2 linked regions of the Silvibacterium dinghuense genome follow. Each later gene encodes a partner of the first gene's protein in a complex. Links are inferred from orthologs where the notes say so. Each region holds a gene or a part of one and is shown in the gene's direction. Other genes may lie near its edges.

Evidence for each region. Proteins that work in one complex are often made in the same cells at the same time.
Region 2: ESZ00_RS10505 (region 1) and pnp share a complex: the UniProt entries of both Bacillus subtilis proteins name them as parts of the possible RNA degradosome complex. The link is inferred for Silvibacterium dinghuense from one-to-one orthologs.

The regions. Positions count from the first base shown.
Region 1 is NZ_SDMK01000002.1:299,291-302,338, forward strand. Bases 39-2,797 are described here. They hold ESZ00_RS10505 (6-phosphofructokinase), read left to right. Parts: upstream 39-780; coding sequence 781-1,815; downstream 1,816-2,797. Other genes in these bases: ESZ00_RS10500 (aldehyde dehydrogenase (NADP(+))), read right to left, coding at 39-603; ESZ00_RS10510 (helix-turn-helix domain-containing protein), read left to right, coding at 2,050-2,364; ESZ00_RS10515 (LbetaH domain-containing protein), read left to right, coding at 2,459-2,797. Outside these bases: more of ESZ00_RS10500, read right to left, coding at 1-38; more of ESZ00_RS10515, read left to right, coding at 2,798-3,048. UniProt on the Bacillus subtilis protein: Catalyzes the phosphorylation of D-fructose 6-phosphate to fructose 1,6-bisphosphate by ATP, the first committing step of glycolysis.
Region 2 is NZ_SDMK01000006.1:131,681-135,092, forward strand. Bases 71-3,193 are described here. They hold pnp (polyribonucleotide nucleotidyltransferase), read left to right. Parts: upstream 71-448; coding sequence 449-2,938; downstream 2,939-3,193. Other genes in these bases: ESZ00_RS19745 (hypothetical protein), read left to right, coding at 3,141-3,193. Outside these bases: more of ESZ00_RS19745, read left to right, coding at 3,194-3,412. UniProt on the Bacillus subtilis protein: Involved in mRNA degradation. Catalyzes the phosphorolysis of single-stranded polyribonucleotides processively in the 3'- to 5'-direction. Necessary for competence development in Bacillus subtilis.

The DNA.
Region 1 (3,048 bases):
CTGAATCGCGCCAGCAACGAGCTCGCTGGTGCCGGGATGCGCCGGGTGCGCCTTGACCACCACAGGATTGCCGGCCGCAAGCGCCGAAGCCGTGTCGCCACCGGCGACCGAAAAGGCCAGCGGAAAGTTGCTTGCTCCAAAGACAGCAACAGGCCCGAGCGGCACGAGCACGGTGCGTAGATCGGGGCGGGGAAGCGGCTTGCGCTCGGGCAGCGCCGTGTCGATGCGCGGGCTGGTCCACGAGCCTTCCTCTACCACATCGGCAAACAGCCGCAGTTGGCCTGTGGTCCGGCCCACCTCGCCCTGCAGGCGAGGCAGAGGCAGCGCCGTTTCAAGATGCGCGCGTTCGACAAGCTGCTCGGTAATCGCCTGGATGCGGTCAGCGACAGCGCGCAGGAATGCGGCGCGTTCCTTGCCCGAGAGTTTGCGATAGCTCGCAGAGGCTTCCTGCGCCAAAGTGACAGCGCGATCGACATCCGCCACGGAGGCGGGGAAGAAATCTCCGGGAAGTGTTTCACCGGTAACGGGATTGATGCCGTGAAAAGGTGCCGACGAAGCGGCAGCGCGATCTGCGCCCAGGAACGATACACCGAGTAGAGTCAAAGAGCCTCCGTTGCTGCTGGTCCGTAAGTTCAATTTGATTGTATGCGAAATTGAATCCGAAAAACTCTGGCTCTTGCAGTCATCCTGTAAGCAGCCGAACAGCTACAGGATATTTGGCAGCGCGGATGGTGGCCGGTATGATGCCAGCGTTGCAAATTTGCAGAGGAGACGGTAGCGATGCGAGTGGGTCTGTTGACGGGCGGCGGTGATTGCCCTGGGTTGAATGCGGTCATTCACGCGGTGGTCAAGAAGGGCATCATTCACTACGGCGACGAGTTCGTCGGATTCCTCGAGGGCTGGCGCGGTGTGCTCGACAACAACACCATTCCGCTGACCCTGGCCACGGTCGACGGCATCCTGACCAAGGGAGGCACCATCCTCAGAACCTCGCGCACCAATGTGCGGAAGATCGAGGGCGGCATCCAGAAGTGCGTGGAGACGCTGAAGGCCAACAAGCTGGACGCGCTGATCGCCATCGGCGGCGACGACACGCAGTCGGTAACGAATGCGCTCATCGAGGCGGGTGTGCCCGGAGTCGGCGTGCCCAAGACCATCGACAACGACCTGAACGGCACCGATGTCTGCTTCGGCTTCGACACCGCCGTTGGTATTGCTACCGAGGCGATTGACCGCCTGCACACCACGGCCGAAGCGCACAATCGCGTCATCGTCTGCGAGGTGATGGGCCGCGATGCGGGATGGATCGCGCTGACGGCAGGCGTGGCTGGCAATGCGCACGTCGTACTGGTGCCGGAAAAGCCGATCGATCTCGATCACGTATGCGCACTCCTCAAGTACAACCACGACCATGGCAAGAAGTACGGCATTGTCGTAGTCGCAGAGGGCGCAAAGCTGCCGAGCGGGGCTCAGACTACGGTTGGCAGCAAGGTCGACTCTTTCGGGCATGCGCGGCTGAGCGGCATCGCCCAGGCGCTGGCCGAGGCCATCGAAGAGAAGACCGGCTATGAAACACGTTCGGTGAATCTGGGGCATACGCAACGCGGCGGCACGCCTTCGGCCTATGACCGCATGCTGGCTACCCGCTACGGCCTGGCAGCGATCGACATGGTCCACAAGGGCGAATTCGGACGCCTGGTGGTGCTGCGCGGCACCGAGATCCAGAGCATCCCGTTGGCCGAGGCCATCTCGAAGAACCGCACCGTGGACGATCACTTTCTGGAGATCCTGACCGGACTGGAACCGAAGGTGTAAAGACCGGCTTCCGCAAGAGAAAAGCGGCAGAGCATAGGCTCTGCCGCTTTTTGTTTGAAAAGGAACCGGAAAGAGTACGAGATAGGACGGAAATTCCTTGAAAGACGCGGTAAAAACAGGATATAAGCAGGGCGGCTGGCCTAATTTCAGGAAATTCGTCCCGTTTTCCTGCATACCCTGGTAATGGACTTCATTCGGGCCGGACAGAAGCACGCTGCAGGTCAGGAGCCATACATGAAATCGTCGACGGTGCGTACGCATGAAACGCGCGAAGTGATGGATATACGGCAGGCGTCGGATTATCTCGGCATCAGCCCGGACACGCTCTACAAATACGCATCGGAGTCCTTCATTCCTGCCTTCAAGCTGGGAAACCGGTGGCGCTTCAAGAAGTCGCGGCTGGATGAGTGGATGGATCAGCAGTCCGGAGTCTCCATTGCGCCGGAGCCCATGGCGGAAGCGAAGACAGCAAAGCCTCGCCAGAAGAAGCCGGTGCGCGGCACGCGCGTGGCGTCGCGTGGCAAGAGCGCGGTGCTGAAGATTTCCTGATCCGTTGTCATCGTTTTCCTTGCCGAGGCCGGAGTGCTCCGCGGATGCTTTTCTCCGCATTCATGGATAGGCTAGAGGCTCTAGGGAAAAAGCGATGAGCGAGAGCGAGACAAGCACCATCACGACTTCCAACATCGATGTGCCAGGGTCTCATCGGGCGGATGCAGCAGGGGGTGATCCGACACTGATCGCAGCCTTCCCGCTGCAGGATCGGCTTCGTCGGCTTGCCTGGAATCTCTGTTACATCCTGCTCTACCGGACCTCTCCACGTCCCCTGCATGGGTGGCGCTCGCTGCTGCTGCGGGCCTTCGGCGCAAAGATGGGCGCGGCCTGCCATTTCTACCCGAAGTCTAAGATCTGGGCGCCGTGGAATCTGGTCTGTGAGGACCGTGTAACAGTGGCCGATGACGCGGAGCTCTACAATCCGTCACTGCTCCATCTCGATTCGCATGTCATCGTTTCGCAGGGCGCGTATATCTGCGGAGCAACGCATCGCTACGACGAGCCTTCCTTCCGTCTCGTATCCTTTCCGATGCGGCTCGGAGCCTATAGCTGGATCTGCGCGCGCGCCGCAGTGAATCCCGGCGTGAACGTAGGCAACGGCGCGATCCTCGCTCTCGGCTCTATCGCGACAAAGGACCTTGAGCCCTTCGGTATCTACGCTGGTGCTCCGGCGAAGAAGGT
Region 2 (3,412 bases), on another replicon or contig:
AGAAGAAAACAGCCTTGTCTCCTACGCGCACGCGACGGGAAGCGAAACGAGGATGCGGCAGACGGACCCCGGAGTGGGTGGCTGTGCCGCATTCCATGGAACTGGCCATGGATCCGGGCGGGCAATCGTCCCTCCCGGCGGGCGACGGGAGAGCTACGCGCTGATGCGAATCTCCTCTGGATATACGGGTCACGCGACGGACGGCCGTTTCTGGCAGTCCCTGTTATTCCAGCCGCTCTCTTTTCCCTCCCTTTGCAAGCACCCCCTCCCAACTGCGATCTCTCCGACGCGCCGCGCGGCACAGCTTTCCGCGCTGACGGCGCACTGCAGGCCAGGCTCCGCGTGGAGCCTCCACGGCTTTCTGCAGGCTGCGGAGCAGACGCCCGATGGAGCCTTCCGCCTGGTGGCGGTAGCCGCATCCGTCGCAACGACCTGAATCGAGGATTCCATGAAGCAGGAAGTAACCGTAGAACTGGCCGGCGGCAAAAAGCTGCATTTCGAGACCGGCCGCATGGCCAAGCAGGCCCCCGGTGCCGCGCTCGTCACCCAGGGTGAGTCCGTAGTGCTGGCCACCGCCGTCGCCTCGCCCGACCCGAAGGAAGGCATCGACTTCTTCCCCCTTACCGTCGATTATCGCGAGTACGCCTATGCAGGCGGCCGCATCCCCGGTGGTTTCATCAAGCGTGAAGGCCGCCCGAGCGAAAAGGAGATCCTGACCAGCCGTCAGATCGACCGCCCCATCCGTCCGCTCTTCCCGGAAGGCTTCCGCAACGAGACCCAGGTCATCGCCCTGGTCTTCTCGGCGGACAAGGAAAACGATCCCGACATCGTCGGCATCAATGCCGCCAGCGCCGCTCTGTCCCTCTCCGACATCCCGTTCGCCGGCCCGGTGGGCGCGGTGCGCGTCGGCCAGGTCAATGGCGAGTTCGTCATTAATCCCTCTTACCTTGAGCGTCGTGAGAGCCTGCTCAACATCACCGTCGTCGGTACCGCCGAAGGCATTGTGATGATCGAAGCCGGCGCGAGCGAAGCGGACGAGACCACCATCGTCGATGCGATCGAGTTCGGTCACGGCGAGATCAAGAAGATCGTTGCCGCCATCAACGAACTGGTTGCCAAGGCTGGCAAGCCGAAGCGCGAAGTCAAGGCTGCCGAGTTCGACACCGCCTACTACGAAGCCCTGAAGGCTAAGATCGGCACCCGCCTGGCGGACGCCCTCGACACCAAGACCCATGCGAAGACCGAGAGCTACGCGCTGGTCAAGCAGATCAAGGACGAGCTGGCCAAGGAGATCGTCGACGGCGAGACCGCTGCTGCCGAGAAGAAGAAGCTCAAGGAGTACTACGAGATTCTGCGCGAGCGCACCTTCCGCGAGCAGGTCACCAAGGACCGCATCCGTCCGGATCGCCGCGCCTTCGACGAGATCCGCGCGATCTCGATCGAGACCAGCGTGCTGCCCCGTACGCATGGTTCGGCTCTGTTCACGCGTGGTGAGACGCAGGCTCTGGTGACCGCGACCCTGGGCACGAACGACGATTCGCAGCGCATCGAGACCTTCGAAGGCGAGCAGAAGAAGCGCTTCATGCTGCACTACAACTTCCCGCCATTCTCGGTTGGCGAAACCGGCCGTATGACCGGTGTGGGCCGCCGCGAAGTGGGTCACGGTGCACTGGCTGAGCGCGCGATTGCCGCGGTTCTGCCGAGCGAAGCCGATTCTCCCTACGCTCTGCGCGTGGTTTCGGACATCCTCGAGTCGAACGGTTCTTCGTCGATGGCCTCGGTCTGCGGCGCTTCGCTGGCGCTGATGGACGCGGGCATTCCGCTGAAGGCTGCCGTTGCCGGTGTGGCTATGGGTCTCGTCAAGGAAGACGCGGACTACGCCATCCTGACCGACATCGCTGGCGCGGAAGATCACTACGGCGACATGGACTTCAAGGTGGCCGGTACCCGCAAGGGCATCACCGCCCTTCAGATGGATATCAAGATCTCCGGCATCACCGGCCAGATCATGCGTGAGGCGATGGAGCAGGCCCGTCGCGGCCGTCTCTTCCTGCTCGACAAGATGGACGAGGCCCTTGCCGGACCGCGCGACATCAAGTCGAAGTACGCACCGCAGATCCGCACCCTGCAGATCCCCACCGACAAGATCCGCGACCTGATCGGGCCCGGTGGCAAGACCATCCGCGGCATCATCGAGCAGACGCAGGTCAAGATCGACGTGGACGACACCGGCCGCGTGAACGTGGCTTCGAGCGATGCCGAGGGCCTCGAAAAGGCGCTCGCGATGATCAATGATCTGACCGCCGTGCCGGAAGTGGGCAAGACCTACCTCGGCAAGGTGGTTCGCCTGGCCGAGTTCGGCGCCTTCGTCGAAATCTTCCCCGGCACCGACGGTCTGCTGCACATTAGCGAGATCGCCGAGCATCGCGTGAAGGATGTAAAGGATGAACTGCGCGATGGTGACCAGGTTCTGGTGAAGGTCCTGGGCATCGAAGGCAACCGCATCAAGCTCTCCCGCAAGGCACTGCTCAAGGAGCAGCGTCAGAAGCTGGGTCTGCCTGAGCCGGGTGCACCGGCTGGTGAGATTTCGGCCTCGGGCGAGGGTGAAGGCGAGCAGCGTCCCCCGCGTGAGCGGCGTCCGGAGCGTGCAGAGCGCCAGGAGCGTCCGGAACGGCCGAAGAACGAAGACAAGCAGCCCACCTCCAACGCCAGCACCATCACGATCGAAGGCGGCGATGACTTCGACGATGAAGAAGGTGACGAAGAGGGCGGCGAGGAAATCAACTACAACCGCGCGGACGGCGTTCCTGTGGTCGAGGGAACCGGTGAGCGCCGCCCCGGCGGCCGCGGCCCCGGTGGTCCTGGCGGACGGCGTCGCCGTCGTGGCCGTGGCCGTGGCCCGGGTACTGGCGGTGGCAACCGCGGGCCTCAGCAGTAACTCGATGGATGCAACAGGGGCTGTGCTTCGGCACAGCCCCTGTGCTTTTGGCGGTTGGGGCATCTCGCCCGGATTGGCATTCGCCGATGAGTTCACCAGTAGCCTGAAGATGCCCGAAATGGTAACTCTCCGGATAACGGCGTGCAGCCTTTTCCCGGATGTGGCATCCGATATGAGCAGGCAGACGGGATACACTGCGAAAATGAGCGCGTCCATGTACATCGTCGTGGAAGGCGAAGACCCGGGCTTCGACATCTTTGTGAACGGGCATGCCCTTGCCAGGAACGAAGATGCTTTGGAAAAGCTGGCATTGCGGCTGGGAGTCAAGCCTCTGCTGGAGTTCTTCTCCGCGGACGAAAACTCGATGGCACTGCTGTTGGAAGAGGGTGCTGGTGATCCGGAATGGGCGAAGACGCTGCCGCCTCCGCAGTGGTTCTCGCCGACAGACGGGCTGGCAACGATTCGGACGCTGAT